DNA from 3 places in the Kitasatospora sp. NPDC059803 genome. Region 2 is predicted to be linked to each of the others. Evidence: riboswitches for the same ligand, from Rfam matches in the RefSeq annotation. Region 2 holds a riboswitch; each other region holds the start of a gene.
What was found. Region 2 has a riboswitch for cyclic di-AMP ahead of ACFV6I_RS12595 (NlpC/P60 family protein). Riboswitches for the same ligand answer to the same signal wherever they lie in the genome.
Positions count from the first base shown of each region.

Region 1: another riboswitch for cyclic di-AMP. It lies ahead of ACFV6I_RS31210 (transglycosylase family protein); the one in region 2 lies ahead of ACFV6I_RS12595 (NlpC/P60 family protein).
Region 3: another riboswitch for cyclic di-AMP. It lies ahead of ACFV6I_RS16620 (transglycosylase family protein); the one in region 2 lies ahead of ACFV6I_RS12595 (NlpC/P60 family protein).

Region 1 is NZ_JBHWIJ010000268.1:2,569-9,782, forward strand. It holds gene ACFV6I_RS31195 (ATP-binding protein) at 1-144, shown strand, start outside; gene ACFV6I_RS31200 (DUF397 domain-containing protein) at 524-787, opposite strand; gene ACFV6I_RS31205 (hypothetical protein) at 1,347-2,324, shown strand; cyclic di-AMP (ydaO/yuaA leader) riboswitch at 2,755-2,915, shown strand; gene ACFV6I_RS31210 (transglycosylase family protein) at 2,902-4,293, shown strand; gene ACFV6I_RS31215 (hypothetical protein) at 4,516-4,716, shown strand; gene ACFV6I_RS31220 (LacI family DNA-binding transcriptional regulator) at 4,788-5,807, opposite strand; gene ACFV6I_RS31225 (glycoside hydrolase family 13 protein) at 5,833-7,214, opposite strand, start outside.
Region 2 is NZ_JBHWIJ010000057.1:8,602-15,815, reverse strand. It holds gene ACFV6I_RS12615 (rhomboid family intramembrane serine protease) at 1-32, opposite strand, end outside; gene ACFV6I_RS12610 (hypothetical protein) at 234-497, shown strand; gene ACFV6I_RS12605 (NYN domain-containing protein) at 768-2,129, shown strand; gene ACFV6I_RS12600 (NlpC/P60 family protein) at 2,330-3,364, shown strand; cyclic di-AMP (ydaO/yuaA leader) riboswitch at 3,703-3,852, shown strand; gene ACFV6I_RS12595 (NlpC/P60 family protein) at 3,863-5,008, shown strand; gene ACFV6I_RS12590 (NlpC/P60 family protein) at 5,236-6,282, shown strand; gene ACFV6I_RS12585 (hypothetical protein) at 6,471-7,214, shown strand, end outside.
Region 3 is NZ_JBHWIJ010000088.1:216-7,429, reverse strand. It holds partial or broken gene mfd (transcription-repair coupling factor) at 1-1,252, shown strand, start outside; gene ACFV6I_RS16635 (MazG family protein) at 1,327-2,355, shown strand; gene ACFV6I_RS16630 (SDR family NAD(P)-dependent oxidoreductase) at 2,373-2,798, opposite strand; gene ACFV6I_RS16625 (cytochrome P450) at 3,074-4,366, shown strand; cyclic di-AMP (ydaO/yuaA leader) riboswitch at 4,577-4,744, shown strand; gene ACFV6I_RS16620 (transglycosylase family protein) at 4,750-5,667, shown strand; gene eno (phosphopyruvate hydratase) at 5,935-7,214, shown strand, end outside.

The DNA of each region.
Region 1 (7,214 bases), on a different contig from region 2:
GGCCGCGGACTGCACCTGGTGGAGTCCTTCAGCCGCTCCTGGGGTTGGCACCCGCTGGGCAGCGGCAAGGTGGTCTGGGCCCTGTTCGAGGCGGAGCCGGCCACCGGTTCCGAACTCGGTGGACGGCACCGGCGCTCGGCCTAGCGCCAGGCGGCGCGCGGCCGGCCGAGGGAGGCCCCGGGAGGACCGCACCCCGGGCTCCGCGGGGCGGCTCGACGGGCCTGGCGCAGGTGCGCCACGGGCTCCGGCTCAGTCCTCAGGACGATTCCCACGACGATTGCCGGGTCGGCCCCCCGGACGAGCCGGCCGGACTGACGGCCGGGCACCCCGGCGGCCCGCCCCCCGTCCACGTCCGGGCCCCCAACCGTGCGCGGGACCACCCGCCGCGCCTGCGCGCGGTCGGCCGCGAGAGCGCCCGTCGGGAGAACGCCCGTCGCGTGGCCCCGGACCGGCCCCGGACAAGACAAAGGCCGTCGCGGTGTCAGCACCCACGACGGCCCCCCGATGGCAGGACGGCGGCCGGTCAGACCGCCAGGTGGTCGAACTCCCCGTCCTTGGCCCCCAGCAGCAGGGCGGCGATCTCGGCCCGGGTGTAGATGAGCGCCGGCCCTTCCGGGAAGCGCGAGTTGCGCATCGCCACATCGCCCCCCGGCAGGGCCGCGAACTCGACGCAGTTCCCCTGGGAGTTGCTGTGCAGGCTCTTCTGCCAGAGAACCCCCTTGAGGTCGGCGGCCGCCATCCCGTTGTAGGTGTCGTACGAGCCGTGCGTGTCCTGCGAGTCGTGCATAGAAATCTCCCGAAGAGCTCCGGAGTGGTCGTCCAGCGCGGCGCTCCCGGCACCCGCCGAACGAACGGACCGGCCCCGTACCGGCCCGGCACAACGCCTCACTTGACGCGATGATAGCTGCTGTGCACGTGCATCAGCACGGGACATTGCAGGTGCACGAGGCCTTTCACCGGCAGTTCCGAACTCTTCACGGGCCCTTCTCCTGACGGTACGTAAACGGACATAGCCGAGTGAATCGCCAGATTCTCGATAACCGGCCGTGAGCGGTTCCCCGCTGAATGTTGATCTTCAGACGCCCGGAGTCGCGCTGCCGTGACGCTCCGTCAGGCGACCTCCCGGCTGTGAGACATCTCACGCGCCACACAGGCAACTCGACGCCCCGTCGGACACGTCAGGGCTACGAGCGGTGATCGCTCGAAGGCTGGGTGAGATATGTCCGGATTGCGGGTAAACCGCCCGGACGGACACCGCGGGAACGCGGCACACCCGCCATGACCACGTGAAACTCGAACGGCAGCCGAATGCAGGCCTGACGGGCCGATGTCCTACGATCTCCGGCATGAGCACCGCAGCCATCCCGGGCGCGCCACTGCCCGTCCGCACTCCAGGCTCCCGTGCGCGGGGGCGCCACCGCCGCCCCGAGCGCCCCGAGATCCCGGCCGGCTCCCCGGCCCTGGTGCTCGCCGTGCCCGCGACCGCCGGGCCCGAGTCCCGCTCGGTCGTCGAGGAGCTGCTGTCGATCGTCCGCAGCGAGCAGAGCGGCATCCAGACCGCCGTCGGCTACCTCCCGGGCGAAGCCGCCCAGGGGGTCGACAGTGACGACCGCACCGTCGCCGAACTGCTGGCCATGGCCGCCGAGGCGGGCCTGCCCGCGCCGGTCCTGGTGCCGCTGGTACCCGGCCCGCACGGATTCCTGACCGAACTTCACGCCCTCGCCGCGGAGTACGGAGCCCCCGTCACCGACGTGCTCGGCCCGCACCCGCTGCTCGCCGAGGCCGTGCACGTGCGCCTGTCCGAGGCCGGCCTGGCACGCGCCGACCGGGCCCGGCTGTTCGCCATCGCGACCGCCGCGGACGGCGTCGTGCTGACCACCGTCGGCGGCGAGGAGGCCGCTGCCGCGGCCGGCATCACCGGTGTCCTGCTGGCGGCACGACTGGCCGTCCCGGTCGTGCCCGCCGCGCTCGACGTGCCGGGCTCGGTCGCCGCGGCCGTCAACCACCTCAAGGAGACCGGCTCCCAGCGCCCGGCGCTGGCCCCGCTGGTGATCGGGCCGGAGGCCGACTCCGAACTGCTCGCCACGGCCGCCGAGGAGACCGGCTGCCCGTCCGCGGCGCCGCTGGGCGCCTACCCGACGGTCGGCCAGCTGATCGCCGCCACCTACCTGGCCGCGCTGCCGGCACCCTCCCCCGAGGCCCTGGCGCAGGCCGAGGCCGAGGCGGCGGAGACCGCCGAGGGCGCGCACGCCGACCACTCCGGCCGGGGCGGTCACGCCGCCCACGCCGCTCGCACCGCCACCGAGGAGTCGGCCGGCCAGTAGCGGTCACCGCACGCGTGAAGGGCCCGGAACGTAGCCGTTCCGGGCCCTTCCTGCTTGTCCCGTAAGGGAGTTAAAGGGCGAATAGGTGCGATGTCCGTTCTATCCGCATTTGTTCGCCGTCGCTCGATCCATCCTCCGACGGCCACAGTGTGGACGCACCTCCTTCTCGGCGGGCGGCCCCCGGGGGACCCGACCCGCCGTCACCCGCCTCCTGAAGCACAGACAGTTGTGCACGCCCTTCGCGGCATTGCCGGAAATCGGCCATTTTCGATCATGGCGAGCGAGGGGAACGACCGTTCTCGCCAAACCGTGATGCGCGTCACAGGTGTTTGCAGTTTGAACTTAAGTCTGCTTAACGTGCTCCCCGTTCGTGGCCACACGAACCCAGTTCATCCGCGACGCCGAGTCCTGCCGTCGGATGTCCTGGCAGCGCGAAAACGCACCACGGCAGGAGCGGGGGACCCACAGGCAAGTCGCCCCGGACCGTTCCCCGGAACGATCCAGGGCTAGGGGTGAAGCCGCGCCCACAGCGCGGCCGGGCAACTCCAGCCCGAATCCGACAGCTCACCTCGCAGGCGTGGGAGAGGACTGCGTCTTCATGCTGCCCACCAACGGCACCCGTCTGTCCAGTCGTACCCGACGCGTGATCGCCGCCATCGGCGTCGCGGGCGTCGGCCTCACCATCCCCTGCCTCACCTCCGGCACCGCCTCCGCCGCCTCCGTCGCCACCTGGGACAAGGTCGCCCAGTGCGAGAGCACCGGCAACTGGAGCATCAACACCGGCAACGGCTTCTACGGCGGCCTGCAGTTCACCTCCAGCACCTGGGCCGCCTTCGGCGGCACCGCGTACGCCCCCCAGGCCAACCAGGCCACCAAGGACCAGCAGATCGCCGTCGCCGAGAAGGTCCTCGCCTCGCAGGGCCCCGGCGCCTGGCCGGTGTGCTCGGTCCAGGCCGGCCTGACCAAGGGCGGCGCCGCGGCTGCCGTCGACACCTCGGCCGGCTCGACCACCGGCTCGGCTGCCAGCTCGACCGCCACCAAGCCCGCCGCGAAGCCGGCCACCCCGGCCGCCAAGCCCGCGCAGAGCCAGGCCCCGGCCACCCCGGCCGCGAAGCCCGCCAAGCCGGCCGCACCGGCCCAGGACCAGGCACAGGCCCCCGCCGACTCCGCCAACGGCACCTCGGCGCAGAAGGGCCAGAACCAGGCCCAGAACAGCGCCCAGCCCCAGGGCGACGACTACACCGTCGCCTCCGGCGACTGGCTGTCCTCGATCGCCGACAAGCACAACCTCCAGGGCGGCTGGCAGCGGCTGTACGAGCTCAACCGCGGCACCCTGACCGAGGGTCCGGACACCATCTACCCGGGCCAGCGCCTCTCGTTCAAGGACGGCGGCCAGGCCCAGCAGTCGGCTCAGACCGACCAGTCCGGCTCGGACTTCACCTGGTTCGACCGCTCGCAGAAGTCCGGCCAGACCTCCAACGGCGCCGCCGTGAACGCCAAGCCGACCGCCCAGCCGCAGGCCCCGGCCCCGACCTCGACCCCGGCCGCCAAGCCGGCTTCCAAGCCGGCCGCCCAGGCGCAGACCCCCGCTCAGGCCCCGGCCGCCACCGGCAGCATGGCCGCCGCGGTCTCCTTCGCCCAGTCGAAGGTCGGCCAGGCGTACGTCTACGGCGGTACCGGCAACGGCGGTTGGGACTGCTCCGGCCTGACCCAGGCCGCGCTGCGCGCCGCGGGTGTCTCCGTCCCGCGCGTCGCCGCCGACCAGGCCGCCGCCAGCACCCGCGTCTCGCTGGACAGCCTGCAGGCGGGCGACCTGCTGTTCTGGTCCAACAACGGCCAGAACTCCGGCGTCTACCACGTCGCGATCTACATCGGCGGCGGCCAGTACGTCGAGGCCGCCAACCCGAGCTCGGGCGTGCGCCTGCAGACCGTCGCCAACTGGGCGCCGGACTTCGCCGGCCGGGTCTGAGCACGACCCGCGGGTGACAGCTGACAACTGACGGCTGACAGATAACAGATTTCAGATAACAGATTTCATCATCTGTTATCTGTCAGCCGCCGCCCGCCCCGGCGGTCGCCCGGCGCCGTAGGAAGGCCGCCGGCAGGCCGCCGGGCAGGACCGCCCGGGGCCATGGTCAAAGCCCGCCCCCAGCGGGCATGCTGCTGCTCCGGCACCCGAGGAGGAGTCACCATGGCCCAGGTCACCGTCACACTCGACGCCAACCTCGCGATCGACGCGATGATGCTCTCCGGCACCAAGAACCCGCAGGACGCCGTCGAACTCGTCCTGCGCGACTACCTGGCCCGCGGCCGCCGCACCGAGACCCGCACCGGCGACGCCACCGACGGCCAACGGCTCACCGAGAGCCGCCCCACGGACCACGAGGGCTGACCCGGCACCCGGGCGGCACGCAACGGGCCCCGGAGAGCAACAGCTCTCCGGGGCCCGTCCGTTGACCGTCCTCAGCGCGCGCAGGCCCCCGTGGAGCCACGCATGACCAGCTCCGGCTGGAACATGAACTCCCCGCGCTGGACCGCGTTCCCGCCGACCTCCTCCAGCAGCGCGTCCACCGCCGCGGTCGCCATCGCCTCGACCGGCTGGCGGATCGTGGTCAGCGGCGGCTCGGTGAAGGCGATCAGCGGCGAGTCGTCGAAGCCGACCACCGAGACGTCGTGCGGCACCGACAGTCCACGCTGCCGCACCGCCCGGATCGCCCCGAGCGCCATCATGTCGCTGCCGCAGACGATCGCCGTGCAGCCCTTGTCCAGCAGTGCGCCGGCCGCCGCGTGCCCGCCCTCCACGCTGAACAGCGTGTGGTGGACGAGTTCCTCGGCCTCCTCCTGGCTCCGTCCCAGCACCTCGCGCATCGCCGCCGTGAAGCCCTCGATCTTGCGCAGCACCGGCACGTACCGCCGCTGCCCGACGGCCAGCCCGATCCGCTCGTGCCCGAGTTCGGCCAGGTGCTGGACGGCCATCCACATCGCGGCCCGGTCGTCCGGCGAGATGAACGGCGCGTCGATCCGCTCGCTGTAGCCGTTGATCAGCACGAACGGCACCCCGCGCCCGGTCAGCCGGGCGTAGCGGTCGTGGTCGGCGGTGGAGTCGGCGTGCAGCCCGGAGACGAAGACGATGCCCGCCACACCCCGGTCGACCAGCATCTCGACCAGTTCGTCCTCGGTGGACCCGCCCGGCGTCTGGGTGCACAGCACCGGGGTGTACCCGTGCCGGCTGAGCACCTGCTCGATCACCTGGGCCAGTGCGGGGAAGATCGGGTTGCTCAGCTCCGGCGTGATCAGCCCGATCAGGCCGGCGCTGCGCTGGCGCAGTCGGGTCGGCCGCTCGTAGCCGAGCACGTCGAGCGCCGCCAGCACGGTCTGCCGGGTGGCGGCGGAGACGTTCGCCTTGCCGTTGAGTACGCGGGAGACGGTGGCTTCGCTGACCCCCGCCTGCGCCGCGATGTCTGAGAGTCGCGCCGTAGTCACGGTCCCAGAGCCTATTGCAACCACGTCAGACCGCCCACCAGCCGGTGCTGTCCGGCGCGAGCACCGTCTCGCCGCCGTCGACCGCCAGCTCCACCGAGGAGAGCAGCAGCTTTCCGGGCGCCGCTATCCGGACCGGCTCGTCCGTGGCGTTGACGGTGCAGACGAAGGAGCCGCGGCGGAACGTCAGGGTCCCCTCGGGGCCCTCCAGCCACTCCACGGCCGTCCCGGCGCCGAGGTCGTCCTGGGAGCGGCGGACGGCGAGCGCGCTGCGGTACAGCTCCAGGGTGGACGCCGGGTCTCCGGTCTGCGCCTCGACGCTCAGCGCGGCCCACTCGGCCGGCTGCGGCAGCCAGGACGGCCCGCCGGCGACCGGGCCGAAGCCGTACGGGGCCTCGGTGCCGGACCACGGGATCGGGACGCGGCAGCCGTCGCGGTAGCCGTCCTGCCCGGCCTTGCGGAAGAACGACGGGTCCTGGCGGACCTCGTCCGGCAGGTCGGTGACGTCCGGGAGGCCGAGTTCCTCGCCCTGGTAGATGTACGCGGAGCCGGGCAGCGCGAGCATCAGCAGGGTGGCGGCGCGGGCGCGGCGCAGGCCGAGCTCGCGGTCGCCGGGGGTGCGGATCTGGGTGCCGAGGCCGGGCGGGTTGGCGAAGCGGGTGGCGTGCCGGGTGACGTCGTGGTTGGACAGCACCCAGGTGGTGGGGGCGTCGACCGGGCGCATCGAGTCGAGCGAGACGTCGATCACCTCGCGCAGCGCGGCGGCGTCCCAACCGGTGCCCAGGTACTGGAAGTTGAAGGCCTGGTGCAGCTCGTCGGGGCGCACGTAGTTGGCGGTGCGCTGGACGGTCGGGGTCCAGGCCTCGGCGACGCCGATCCGCTGGCCCGGGTACTCGTCGAGGATCTTGCGCCAGCTGCGGTAGATCTCGTGCACGCCGTCCTGGTCGAAGAACGGCATGACGTCGTTGCCGAGCAGCTTGAGCTGGTCCGCGCCGCCGAGGTCGGGCAGGCCGGGGGCCTTCACCAGGCCGTGGGCGACGTCGATGCGGAAGCCGTCGACACCCATGTCGAGCCAGAACCGCAGGATCGAGCGGAACTCGTCGGCGACTGCCCGGTTCTCCCAGTTGAAGTCGGGCTGCTCGGGGGCGAACAGGTGCAGGTACCAGTCGCCGGGGGTGCCGTCCGGGTTCTCGCTGCGGGTCCAGGCCGGGCCGCCGAAGATGGACTCCCAGTCGTTGGGCGGCAGTTCGCCGTTCTCGCCCTTGCCGGGGCGGAAGTGGTACCGCTCGCGCAGCGGGGACTCGGGGCCCTCGCGCAGGGCGCGCTGGAACCACTCGTGCTGGTCCGAGGAGTGGTTGGGGACGAGGTCGACGATGATCCGCAGCCCCAGCTGGTGGGCGTCCCGGATGA
Region 2 (7,214 bases):
GCGTCGGTGTGCCCGGGGGCCGTCAGTGCCATGCGGCCAAGCATCCCTCCGTGTCGGGCGTGTGACACGGCCTTGTACGGCAGGTGGACTAGCCCGCTCGTTCTCCTGACTGGTGGCCGGGATGGTTGCCTCAGGCAATAGGCTTGGGGCGGGCAATCCCGCCTCCCGCCGCCGACGCCGGGGCCCCGGGGGGAGCGCCTAGCCCACCCAGGGACCACCCGAGAGGACCCCCGATGACCGTCCCCGCCCTGACCGCCGAGACGCGCTGGCGCTGCACCCTGTGCGGAAACCTCACCCGCTTCGACGTGACCCGCACCGCGCGGGTCACCGAGTTCCTGCACTTCGACCTGGCCGGCGAGTCCAAGGTCGAGGAGACCGAGGTGCTGAGCGAGACGATCGAGTCGGTGCGCTGCCGCTGGTGCAACGCCGTGGACCAGGTCGAGCTGGTGGCCCGTCCGGGCGCCGAGAGCGCGGAGGCCTCCGCCGAGCAGGGTTGACGCCCGACGGCGCGGGGGGCGGGTGCGCGGCGCGCCTGCCCGCCGCGCTGGGACAATACAGACAGGACGCACGGAGCGTGACGACAGGGCGGCGGCCGCGGGCCGTGACCCCGTAGGACCAGGATCGGAGCCGAGGACGTGGTGGACGCAGCGAGGGAGCCCGCCGAAGCGCAGGGGCTTCAGCCTGCTGCCGCCGCGCAGGCGCAGGCCGCCGACGCGGCCCCGTCCGGGCCCGCGGCCGTCGGCGAGGCGGCGGGTTCCGATGCGTCGGTGGGCTCCGGCGAGGCGGTGGGTTCCGGCGAGGCGGTGGCGGAGCGTGCTGCCGAGAAGCTGGACCGGCCGCTGCCCGAGGGCGTGCGCCGGCGCGTGGTCGGCCTGGCCTCGGACGCGCTCGGCGGGCTGCCGCCCGGCGAGCTCCCGCAGAGCCTGCGCCAGTACGTCAAGTTCACCCCGGCCCGGCGGGCCAAGTACGCGGCCACGGCGCTGGCCGCGGCGCTGGAGTCGGAGCCGGCGTTCCGGGTGCGGATAGCGGAGCGGTTGAGGCTGGGCCAGCCGGACCTGGTGAAGGCGTTGGAGTCGGGCAGCGTCCCGGGCGCCGCCGATCCGATGGACGTCGCGGCCGCCGCCTACCTGGTGCGGTCGGCCGGCTGGAGCCGGCTGGTGGCCGAGGCCGGGGAGGAGGCCGAGCGGGCCGGCGCCGAGGGTGCGGCCGCCGAGGCCACCCGGCTGGTGGAGAAGTTGCAGGCGGAGCTCGCCGAGCTGCGGTCAGCGGCCCGGGCGGACCTGGAGCGGCAGCGTGCGGAGTCCGAGGACGTCCGCCGGGAGGCCGAGTCGCTGCGGAAGAAGGTGCGCTCGCTGGAGAGCGACACCCGCCGGGCGCAGGCCGAGACCAGGCGGCTGACCGCCGAGCTGGAGGCCGCGAGGGCGCAGGCGGCCACCGAGCGCGGCGCTGCGGAGTCCGAGGCGCGGCGGCTGCGGCACCGGGTCGGCGAGCTGGAGACGGCGGCCGAGCAGGGCCGCCGGTCGGCCCGCGAGGGCCGCAGCGTCGAGGACATGCGGCTGCGGCTGCTGCTGGACACGGTGCTGCAGTCGGCGCAGGGGCTCCAGCGGGAGCTGGCGCTGCCGGTCTCCCAGATCCGGCCGGGGGACCTGGTGGAGGCGGTGGTGCCGGGGGCGGCCTCGCCGCACGACGTGGCCCGGCGCGGTCTGGCCGACGACGATCCGGCGCTGCTGGACCAGTTGCTGGCGATCCCGCAGGTGCACCTGGTGGTGGACGGCTACAACGTGACCAAGACGGGCTATCCGACGCTGCCGCTGGAGCAGCAGCGGATCCGGCTGCTGGGCGGGCTGGCGATGCTGGCCCAGCGCACGCAGGCGGAGGTCACCTGCGTGTTCGACGGGCAGGACCTGGACGTTCCGGTGATCATGGCGCCACCGCGGGGGGTGCGGGTGCGGTTCAGCCGGACCGGCGAGACCGCGGACGAGCTGATCCGCCGTCTGGTGCGGGCCGAGCCGCAGGGGCGTCCGGTGGTGGTGGTGTCCACCGACCGGGAGGTCGCGGAGGGCGTGCGGAAGGCGGGCGCGCGCCCCGTGGCTTCCGTTCTGCTGCTGAACCGGCTGGCGCGGCCCTGACGGCTGCCTCGACGGAATGACGCCTGGTCAGCGCCCGGTTTGCGGCGGTGTGCACATCCGGTGAAGCCTGCGGGGGAAGTGGAGTTCACGCCTTCGGGGGAGTGGCAAAACCCGTGGATCTTCCCTAGGGTGTGGCGTCAAACCTATTTTCCGGATTCTCACCTGATCGGGTGAGGCCGATGGAAGAAGGAGCAATTCCCTTGGCCTCCCACCGCCGTCCCAAGCAGCCGAGCCGCGCCCGGGTCTCCGTGCTCACCGCTGCCGCGGCGACCGCGGTCGCCCTCTCCGCGCAGGTCGCCGCGCACGCCGCGCCCCAGCCCAGCAAGAGCGACGTCAAGGCGCAGATCGACCAGCTCCAGCAGGACCAGGAGCAGGCGGCGGAGAAGTACAACGGCGCTAAGGAGCGGGCCGACCAGCTCCGCAAGCAGTCCGACCAGCTGCAGGACAAGGTGGCCCGCAGCCAGGACGAGATGACCCAGCTCCAGACCGGCCTGGCCGGCGTGGCGGGCGAGCAGTACCGCACCGGCGGCATCGACCCGTCCGTCCAGCTGATGCTCTCCTCGGACCCGTCCGGCTACCTGGAGAAGGCGTCCAGCGCCCAGCAGGCCAGCGCCAGCGAGTCCGAGGCGCTCAAGGGCCTGCTGGACCAGCAGCGTCGGCTGGACCAGGAGAAGTCCGAGGCCGCCGCCGTCCTGGCCTCGCTCGACTCCACCACCAAGGACCTGAACCAGGCCAAGACGGACGTCAACCAGAAGCTCAAGGCCGCGCAGGATCTGCTGAACTCGCTCAGCGCCTCCGACCGCGCCGCGCTGCGGGCCCAGCAGCAGCAGGACGACCGCGCCTCGCGCGGCAGCGACCGGGCCGACCTCGGCAGCCTCCCGCAGGCCGGCGGCTACGCGGGCGTGGCCGTCGCCAAGGCGATGAGCAAGCAGGGCTCGCCGTACGTGTGGGGCGCCACCGGCTCGACCACCTTCGACTGCTCGGGCCTGATGGTCTGGGCGTACGGCCAGGCCGGCGTCTCGCTGCCGCGTACCTCGCAGGAGCAGGGCAACGTCGGCACCAAGGTCACGCTGGACCAGGCCCAGCCGGGCGACCTGGTCATCTACGGCCCCGACCGGCACCACGTCGGGATGTACATCGGCAACGGCATGGTGGTGCACGCGCCGCACACCGGCGACGTGGTGAAGGTGATGAAGGTCGACGCGATGCCGATCAACACGATCCGCCGGGTCTGACGGCCCGACACGCCCGAAGGGCCCCGTCCGGGCCTGTGATCCACGCCACCCTCCGACCGGGGGTGGCGTTCGGGTTTTGTCCGTCGCGCGAGTCCCCGGTGAAGACTGATCAGCTTTGCGTACGGCGGTGATCACTATGTGTCATATTCACAAAAGAACTTTGGTCTTCTTCCGTCTTTTTTCTGACAAGGATTTGAACGGATCACGGTTCAGTTACTAGGGTCGTGCCCCGAGCCACCGCACTCCCGATCGCCCAGCCAGGGTGACGGCGGTGGTTTCCGTCGAGTTCGTGACGCAGCGGGGCGGGCCCAGTGCCTGCCCGACGGGGAGCCCAGCAGTCGGGGGTGCTGTCGAACGGAGCCGGGGAACCACGTTCCTCCGGGGTGAATCGGCGCCAGGTCGGCCGGTGGAACGGCCGTGAGGCGTCGTAGGGCACGCTTCCGGCCCGAACCCGTCAGCTCACCCGGTAGACGGCGTAGGAAGAAGGAGTCCGCCTTCGTGGCGTCCCATCGTCGTCCCAAGCCCGCTAGTCGCACCCGGGTCTCGATCATGACCGGCTTCGCCGCCGCGGCCGTCGCGCTGTCCGCGCAGTCCGGCGCCCACGCCGACCCGCAGCCGACCAAGGACCAGGTCAAGGAGCAGGTCGACCAGCTCAACGAGCAGGCCGAGGTCGCGACCGAGAAGCTCAACGCCGCCCAGGAGAAGCAGCAGCAGCTGCAGAAGCAGGTCACCGACCTCCAGGACCAGGTGGCGCGGCAGCAGGGGCAGGTGACCGACCTTCAGGGCGGCCTGGCCGAGATCGCCGGCGAGCAGTACCGCAACGGCGGCATATCGCAGACCGTCCAGCTGATGTTCTCCGCCAGCCCGGACACCTTCCTGAGCCAGGCCGACACGCTGAACCAGGCCGGCGGCACCCAGAAGGGCCAGCTCAAGCAGCTCCAGGACGAGCAGCGCAAGCTCGACCAGGTGCGCTCCGAGGCCCAGGGCAAGCTCGCCGAGATGGAGACCACCACCCAGCAGCTGAAGAGCGCCAAGGACGAGGTCCAGGGCAAGCTCAAGGCCGCGCAGGACCTCTTCAACACCCTGTCCGAGCAGGAGCGCCAGGCGATCCGCGCGGCCGAGGAGAAGGCCGCCGCCGAGGCCAAGGCGAAGGCCGACGCCGCCGCGAAGGCCGCCCAGCAGCAGGCGGCGGCCCAGCAGGCCGCCGACCGCTCCTCCCGCGACAACAGCCGCACCGACCTGAGCGCGTCGCAGGCCCCCGCCGCGCCGGTCACCAAGCCGAGCGCCGGCAGCTCGCGCGGCGCCGCGGCGCTGTCCATCGCCGCCTCCAAGATCGGCAGCCCGTACGTCTACGGCGCCTCCGGCCCCGGCTCCTTCGACTGCTCGGGCCTGATGGTCTGGGCGTTCAACCAGGTCGACGTGGCGCTGCCGCGCACCTCGCAGGAGCAGGCCCACGCCGGTACCCGGATCGGCACCGACCTCTCCCAGGCCCAGCCCGGCGACCTGCTGATCTTCTACGGGGACGCCCACCACGTCGGCATCTACGCCGGCAACGGCCAGGTGCTGCACGCGCCCAAGCCCGGCGCGTCGGTCCGCTACGAGGCGGTCGGCAACATGCCGCTGACCTCCATCGTGCGGGTCTGATCCCCGCGCAGGCCCTCCCAGGCCCGGCCTTCCACCACGGAAGGCCGGGCCAGCGGCTTTTCCGGCGCCTCGGACTGATGTCCGATTACGGGTCAAATATTCGGGTTGGCAGGGGTTTGGACTCGGTTGCCCGGACTCGCTAACGTCTGCCACCGGACTCCGCTTCCAGGGCCGCCCGCGTTGGTGCGGCGGCGGGGCCCCACCGCCGGATCGGAGCCGCTGCCGCCATGCCCGTGCACCGTCGTCCCCAACTGCTCGCCCGTGCGCTGGTGCTGACCGCGGCCGCCACCACCGCCCTGGGCGTGACGGCGGGCGGCAGCGCCCAGGCCGCCCCCGCCGTGCCGGACACGCCCACCCGCAAGGACGTCAAGGCGCAGGTGGAACAGCTCTACGGCGAGGCCGAGCAGGCGTCCGAGAAGTACAACGCCGCCCTGGAGACGCAGCAGCGCCTCCAGGGCGAGACGACCGTCCTCCAGGGCGAGATCGCCGTCGCCCAGGACCAGCTCAACCAGTTGCGCGGCGACCTCGCCACCGTGGCCGGCGCCGAGTACCGCGGCGGCGGCATGGCCCAGACCGTCCAGCTGATGCTCTCCACCGACCCGGAGGGCTACCTGTCCCGGGCCCGCACCCTCGACCAGGCCGCCGAGCGGCAGCAGGAGACCCTGCACGAACTGGCCACCCGCCAGCGCCGGCTCGACCAGCGCCGCACCGAGACCGCCGGAAAGCTCGCCGAACTCGACCAGGCCCGCCGCTCGCTCGCCGACAGCAAGCAGCAGATCCAGCAGCGGCTCACCAAGGCCCAGCGGCTGCTGAACAGCCTGGGCGTCGCCGAGCGGGCCCGGATGGCCGCCCAGGACGCCCAGGAGGCCGAGCAGCGCGCCACCCGGGGCACCGACCGGCTGGACCTCGGCACGGCCCCGCCCGCCTCCGAGCGCGGGGCGGCCGCACTGGCCGCCGCGGTGCGGATGATCGGCTCGCCCTACCTCTACGGATCCACCGGGCCCCGCGCCTTCGACTGCTCCGGTCTGATGTACTACAGCTGGCGGCAGGCCGGAGTGACCCTGCCGCGCACCTCGCAGGCCCAGGCGTACGCCGGGCAGCGGGTCAGCCTCTCCGAAGCGCGGCCGGGAGACCTGGTGATCTTCTACCGGGACATGCACCACGTCGGGATGTACGCCGGCGGCGGGGTGATCGTGCACGCCCCCTACCCGGGCGCCAGGGTCCGCTACGAGAGCGTCAACGCGATGCCGGTCGCGGGGGTGGTCCGGCTCTGAGCCCGGCACCGTCCGACCCCGACACCCCCCACCCGATAGGCGGCGCCCGCCGGACGCTGTCCCGGCGCGGTGCGCTGCTGCTCGCGGTCGGCGGGCTGGCCCAGCTGTCGCTGCCGCCGGCCGCCCCGGCGGCCCCCTCGGCGGCCGGGCGGGCGTCGGGCCGGTGGGCGGCGGACCGGCGGGCCGAGGTGGCCGCGCTGCTGGACGCGCGGGCCCGGGCGCTGCCCTCCTGGTCCGGACCGGCGGCGATCGAGGCCGGCTACCGCAACCTGGTGCTCGGCGCGGACGCCGGGCCGGAGCGGCTCACGGCCGCCGCCGACCTGGCGGTCCGGATCACCGGGTACGACGACTACCCGGTGGTGTACCCGCGCCGGATCGACCTGGTCCGGGCCGGCGGCAGCTGGCGGGTCGACCGGGAGGAGAGCGCGAGCGGGCCCCCGGCACTCTGGGACCTCGGCTCCGCCCGGTCCGCGGCGGGCGCGCACTGCCTGGTGCTGGGCCTGGCCGACGGGCCCGACCCGGCCGGCCTGGTCGCGGTGGCCGACCGGGCCGTGCCCGCCGTGAGCGAGGCCTGGGGCACCGGCTGGGCGGGCCGCCTGCTGCTCGAAGTGCCCGCCACCGCAGAGCAGTTCGCCCGGCTGCTGGAGGTCGACCCGGCGGGCTGGACGGGCATGGCGGCGGTCACCTCGGCCGCCCCCGGCGCGCCCTGGCACACCCCCGCCGACCGGGTGCTGGTCAACCCCGGGACGTTCGGGCGGCTCAGCGACTTCGGCCGGCAGGTGGTCATCACCCACGAGGCCACCCACGTCGTGACCAGGGCCGACACCCGGGCCTGGACACCGCTCTGGCTCTCCGAGGGCGTCGCCGACTGGACCGCCTACCGGGGCTCCGGTCGGCGCCCGCAGCAGATCGCCCCCGAGCTGGCCCGGGAC
Region 3 (7,214 bases), on a different contig from region 2:
GCTGAAGAAGCTGCGCGCCAACGTCGACGTGCTCACCATGTCCGCGACGCCGATCCCGCGCACCCTGGAGATGGCCGTCACCGGCATCCGCGAGATGTCCACCATCACCACCCCGCCGGAGGAGCGGCACCCGGTGCTGACCTTCGTCGGCCCCTACGACGAGAAGCAGATCTCGGCCGCGATCCGTCGCGAACTCCTGCGCGAGGGCCAGGTGTTCTACATCCACAACCGGGTGGAGTCGATCGACAAGGCGGCCGCCCGGCTCAAGGACCTCGTCCCCGAGGCGCGGATCGCCACCGCGCACGGGCAGATGGGGGAGAACCAGCTGGAGAAGGTCGTCGTCGACTTCTGGGAGAAGGAGTTCGACGTCCTGGTGTCGACCACGATCGTGGAGTCCGGCATCGACATCTCCAACGCCAACACCCTGATCGTCGAGCGCGGGGACACCTTCGGCCTCTCCCAGCTGCACCAGCTGCGCGGCCGGGTCGGCCGGGGCCGCGAGCGCGGCTACGCGTACATGCTGTACCCGCCGGAGAAGCCGCTCACCGAGACCGCGCACGAGCGCCTGGCCACCATCGCCCAGCACACCGAGATGGGCGCCGGCATGTACGTGGCGATGAAGGACCTGGAGATCCGCGGCGCCGGCAACCTGCTCGGCGGCGAGCAGTCCGGGCACATCGCGGGCGTCGGCTTCGACCTCTACATGCGGATGGTCGGCGAGGCGGTGGCCGAGTTCCGCGAGTCGCTGGCGAACGGCGGCGAGCCGGAGGAGGAGCCGCTGGAGGTGAAGATCGAGCTGCCGGTCGACGCGCACGTGCCGCACGACTACGCGCCCGGCGAGCGGCTGCGGCTGCAGGCGTACCGCTCGATCGCGGCGGTCAACTCGGAGGCGGACATCCAGCAGGTCCGGGACGAGCTCGTCGACCGCTACGGCAAGCTGCCCGAGCCGGTGGAGAACCTGCTGCTGGTCGCGGCGCTGCGGCTGTACGCCCGGCGGTGCGGCATCGCGGACATCACCCTCCAGGGGGCCAACGTCCGGTTCGGGCCGGTGGAGCTGCGGGAGTCCCAGCAGCTGCGGCTGAACCGGCTCTACCCGCGCAGCCAGGTCAAGGCGGCCGCCCAGCAGCTGCTGGTGCCGCGGCCGAGCACCGGGCGGATCGGCGGCAAGCCGCTGGTCGGGCGGGATCTGCTGGGCTGGTGCAGCGAGTTCCTGTCGGCGATGTTCGACGACCTGGCGGGGTCGAAGAAGTAGCCCCCGCCCGCCCCACCGTCCGCCCCGTTCCCGCCTCGTCCCCGCCCCGGGCGGGCGGCGGGTAGGTTCGGGGTGTGACGACGAATGTTCCGGACGCGAAGCTGATCCTGCTGACGACCACCCACCGGGTGGCCCCCGGATTGCTGGCGTGGCCGGCGTGGGAGGCACTGCGGTCGGCAGGACGGGTGCTGGCGGCGGACGCGGGGCATCCGCAGGTGGCGGCGGTGCGGCAGGCCGGGGTGGAGGTCGAGGTCGTGGCGGCGGTGGCGGCGCCGGCGCTGGCGCGGCTGCTGACCGGGCAGCCGGGCGGGGCGGGGCCGACGGTGTGGCTGGGCAGCCCGGACGGGGATCCGGGGCTGACGGACGCGCTGGCGCGGCTGGCGGTGGAGCACGCCGGTGAGGTGCCGGAGATCGAGGTGCTGCCGGGGTCGTACGACCTGCCGGGGGCGCGGCTGCTGGACCTGGTGTCGGTGATGGACCGGCTGCGCTCGCCGGGCGGTTGCCCGTGGGACGCCGAGCAGACGCACGAGAGCCTGGTGAAGTACCTGGTCGAGGAGGCGTACGAGCTGGTCGAGGCGATCGAGGAGGGGGACCGGGAGACGCTGCGCGAGGAGTTGGGCGACGTGCTGCTCCAGGTGTTCTTCCACTCCCGGATCGCCGAGGAGCACCCGGAGGAGGCGTTCTCGATCGACGACGTGGCCGGTGACATCGTCGAGAAGCTGATGTACCGGCACCCGCACGTGTTCGGGGACGTCGAGGCGGAGGGCGCCGCCGAGGTGGAGGCGAACTGGGAGCAGCTGAAGGCGGCCGAGAAGGCGGACCGGGAGTCGGTGCTGGACGGCGTGCCGGCCGGGCTGCCGTCGCTGGCGTACGCGGCGAAGCTGGTGTCTCGGGTGCGCCGGGCGGGCTTCGCGGGCGTGCCGGACGAGCCGTACGCGCTGCCGGCGGAGCTGACGGCGCAGTCGGCGGGCCGGCTGCTGCTGGCGGTGGCCCAGCGGGCGCACGACGCCGGGGTGGACGTGGACGCGGCGCTGCGCTCGGCCGCGCGCGGTTACCGGGACGCGGTGCGCGCGGCCGAGGGCCTCAAGCCGGTCGGCGAGTAGCGGGCCCGGGCGGGGCCTCAGGCGGCCGTGGCGGTGTTCTCGATCGGCCGCCGCTGCCGGGGGACGACTTCGCCGATGGCCTCGCCGACGAGGGCGAGGAGTTCGGCGAGGCGTTCGAGGTCGAGGCGGGCGGGCAGTTCGGCGAGGGAGACGATCCGCTCGCCGTCGGGGCCGGCGACGCAGAACAGGTCGATGGGGCCGAGGTGCTTCTCGGCGGTGTCGACGAGGGCGGCGATGTCGCTGGGGCGGCGGATGTCGCCGCCGACGCCGACGACGGGGCAGCCCGGCCGGTCGAGTTCGGTGGCGAGGTCCTCGGCGACGCCGGCCCGCTGGTCGGCGATCAGCACTCCGGCGGCTCCGGCGGCGGCGAACCGGCGGGCGAGCTCGGCTCCCGATCCGCCGTCGAGTACCGCGATGACGACGACTGACCCGCTGACCCGCATGGTCTGCTCCTCCCTGTGGGCGACACCGCACCGGCGCCCACGATTTCTGCGGAGGATCGTAGGCAGGTCCTGACCCTCCGCAACAGGGATTACCCCTCAGGTGACCAGGGTCACGCCCGCCGCCCGGCCAAGAGCTGTCCAAGAGCTGTCCACGGACCGTCCACGAGGCATCCACGGAGCGTTGGCGGGCCGTCCGCCGGGTGTCGACGATCCGGCCCCGCCGGTCGGGGTCGCCGGAGGCGGTGCGGCCCCGACCCACCGGATACGGTCGACGCATGCCAGTGCAGCCCGACCCAGCCGCCCCGCAGCTCTTCACCTGGGAGTTCGCCACCGATCCGTACCCCGCATACGCCTGGTTGCGCGAGCACGCCCCGGTGCACCGCACGACGCTGCCGAGCGGGGTGGAGGCCTGGTTGGTGACCCGCTACGCGGACGCGCGGCAGGCGCTGGCGGACAGCAGGCTGTCGAAGAACCCGGCGCACCACAGCGAGCAGGCGCACCGCACCGGGCGGGTGGGAATTCCGGGGGAGCGCCAGGCGGACTTGATGACGCATCTGCTGAACATCGACCCGCCGGACCACACCCGGCTGCGCCGGCTGGTGTCGAAGGCGTTCACGCCGCGCCGGGTGGCGGAGTTCGAGCCGCGGGTGCAGCAGCTCACGGACCGGCTGATCGACGGCTTCGCGCAGCGCGGTTCGGCGGACCTGATCCACGAGTTCGCGTTCCCGCTCCCCATCTACGCGATCTGCGACCTGCTGGGCGTGCCGGCCGAGGACCAGGACGACTTCCGGGACTGGGCCGGGATGATGATCCGGCACGGCGGCGGCCAACGCGGCGGCGTGGGGCGGGCGGTGAAGCGGATGCGGGCGTACCTGCTGGAGCTGATCCACCGCAAGCGGGCGGATCCGGGCGAGGACCTGATCTCGGGCCTGATCCGGGCGAGCGACCACGGCGAGCACCTGAACGAGAACGAGGCCGCCGCGATGGCGTTCATCCTCCTGTTCGCGGGGTTCGAGACGACCGTCAACCTGATCGGCAACGGCACGTACGCGCTGCTGCGCAACCCGGAGCAGCGCAGGCTGCTGCAGGAGTCGGTGGTGCGCGGCGAGACGGCGCTGCTGGACACCGGGATCGAGGAACTCCTGCGCTACGACGGGCCGGTGGAGATGGCGACGTGGCGCTTCGCGACGCGGCCGCTGTCGATCGGCGGGGTGGACATCCCGGTGGGCGATCCGGTGCTGGTGGTGCTGGCCGCGGCGGATCGCGATCCGGCCAGGTTCGCGGACGAGAACACCCTGGACCTGGCCCGCACGGACAATCCGCACCTGGGTTTCGGCCACGGGATCCACTACTGCATCGGCGCCCCGCTGGCCCGCCTGGAGGGGCGGAGCGCACTGACCACGCTGCTTTCCCGGCTGCCGGACCTGCGGCTCGCGGAAAACCCGGAGAACCTTCGCTGGCGGGGCGGCCTGATCATGCGTGGCCTGCGGGAACTCCCGGTCGAATTCACTCCGGAGGCCCGCTCTCCGCACGCGCCGGTCACGTCGGCCGACGCTCCGACACGCTGACGGCGCGTCTCCGGCGGGTCGTGGAGCCAGGTCTGAACCCGCATTAATCCGGACATACCGCCGCCGTTGGTAGGCGATTGACCACGCGCCGTAATTTGTGTGTGATATCGGTGATATGAGCTTGTTATTGGTCTGATGATCTGTCTACTCTCCCTGGAGTTCGCAGCTGCGGACCTCGTGCGCGGAACGCCGAATCCTGCCCGCCGCGTCACGGGAAACCGACCAGACCCTGGGCAGGGGCGGGGGAACCAGGTTTGTTGCCGTTCCCCAACGGCTTGGGGTGAAGCCGCCCGAGCGGAATCGTTTCCGCTTTCGGCGGCCGGGCCACCTCCCGGTCCGAACCCGACAGCTCACCTCGCAGGCGTGCGGAGAGGGACCTCGTCATGCTGTTCGTTGGAACTGGCCGCCACCGTCGTCGCACCCAGACCGAGAAGGCCATCGCCGTCGCCGGTGTGGCCGGCGTCGGACTCGCGATGCCGCTCCTCACCGCCACCGGCGCCTCCGCCGCCCCGGCCTCCACCTGGGACGCCGTCGCCCAGTGCGAGAGCGGCGGCAACTGGAGCATCAACACCGGCAACGGCTTCTCCGGCGGCCTGCAGTTCACGTCCAGCACCTGGAAGGCGTACGGCGGCACCTCCTACGCCCCGCAGGCCAACCAGGCCAGCAAGGCGCAGCAGATCTCGGTCGCCGAGAAGGTGCTGGCCTCGCAGGGCCCGGGCGCCTGGCCCGTCTGCTCCCAGAAGGCCGGTCTGAGCAAGGGCGGCGCCCCGGCCTCCGTGGACACCTCCACGGATGCCAAGCCCGCCAAGCAGCCCGCCGCCAAGCCGACCCAGCAGGCGCAGACCCCGAAGCCCGCCCAGCAGCCGGTCCAGCAGGCCGCCCCGAAGCCGGCCGCCCAGCAGCCCGTCCAGCAGGCCCCGCAGCAGACGCAGCCGCAGACCCAGGGCTTCTCCGGCAAGGCCGGCTGGGACGCCGACGCGAAGGTGTACTGGTACCAGAACAACGGCGCCTGGTACTGGACCAGCCACCAGAGCGTCTACCAGCAGTACGCGGGCCAGCCCGCCGCCCAGCCGCAGTACGCGCCCCGCGCCGCGCAGCCCGCACAGTCCGCCCCGGCCGCGCAGCCCGCCGCCGCGCAGGGCGGTCACGACTACACCGTCCGGGCCGGCGACACGCTGTCGACGATCGCCGCCGCCCAGGGCGTGTCCGGCGGCTGGCAGTCGGTGTACGACGGCAACCGCGGCACCGTCGGCGGCAACCCCAACCTGATCATGCCCGGCCAGGTGCTGCACCTCGGCTGAGCGGCCCGGGCCCTGAGCGGCCCGCGCCCTGCGGGCGAAGGGGGACGGGCGCCGTCCCCCTTCGCCCGCATTCCCCCGTATTCGCCCGCTTCGATCGGGCAAGCAGGTGAACTACTGGTGGGTAGCGGGGCCACACGCTGAGACGGGACCGAGGCCAGCGCGGCCCCGGGGGCCGGGGCGGTTAGGCTCTGGTCGTAACGACTCCGCAATCGTCCCGCCGGCAGCACCCAACGTCAGCCGGACCCTGCTTCCGCAAGGAGATGCCTCGTGCCGTCCATCGATGTCGTCGTAGCCCGTGAGATTCTCGACTCGCGTGGCAACCCCACGGTCGAGGTCGAGGTCGGCCTCGACGACGGCAGCACCGGTCGTGCCGCTGTCCCGTCGGGTGCCTCCACCGGCGCCTTCGAGGCGCTGGAGCTGCGCGACGGTGACAAGAACCGCTACTTCGGCAAGGGCGTGGAGAAGGCCGTCCTGGCCGTCATCGAGCAGATCGGCCCGGAGCTCGTCGGCTACGACGCCACCGAGCAGCGCCTGATCGACCAGGCCATGCTCGACCTGGACGCCACCCCGGACAAGTCCTCGCTCGGCGCCAACGCGATCCTGGGCGTCTCGCTGGCCGTGGCGCACGCCGCCTCCGAGGCCAGCGACCTGCCGCTGTTCCGCTACCTGGGCGGCCCGAACGCGCACGTGCTGCCCGTTCCGATGATGAACATCCTCAACGGCGGTTCGCACGCGGACTCCAACGTCGACATCCAGGAGTTCATGATCGCCCCGATCGGCGCGGAGTCCTTCTCCGAGGCCGTCCGCTGGGGCGTCGAGGTCTACCACACCCTCAAGGGCGTGCTGAAGGAGCGCGGCCTGTCCACCGGCCTCGGCGACGAGGGCGGCTTCGCGCCGAACCTGGACAGCAACCGCGAGGCCCTGGACCTCATCACCGAGGCCATCCAGAAGGCCGGCTACGTGCCCGGCCGCGACATCGCGCTCGCCCTGGACGTCGCCGCGTCCGAGTTCTACGAGGACGGCGCCTACCAGTTCGAGGGCAAGGCCATCTCCGCCGCCGAGCTCATCGAGTACTACGCCGAGCTGGTCGACGCCTACCCGCTGGTCTCCATCGAGGACCCGCTGGACGAGTCGGACTGGGACGGCTGGAAGGCCATGACCGTCAAGCTGGGCGACAAGGTCCAGCTGGTCGGCGACGACCTGTTCGTCACCAACCCGGCCCGCCTGGCCAGGGGCATCGAGACCGGCACCGCCAACGCGCTGCTGGTGAAGGTGAACCAGATCGGCTCGCTGACCGAGACCCTGGACGCCGTCGAGCTGGCCCAGCGCAACGGCTACCGCTGCATGATGTCGCACCGCTCCGGCGAGACCGAGGACGTCACCATCGCCGACCTGGCCGTCGCCACCAACTGCGGCCAGATCAAGACCGGCGCCCCGGCCCGCTCCGAGCGCGTCGCCAAGTACAACCAGCTGCTGCGCATCGAGGAGATCCTCGACGACGCCGCCGAGTACGCCGGCCGCGGCGCCTTCCCGCGTTTCCGTTCCGC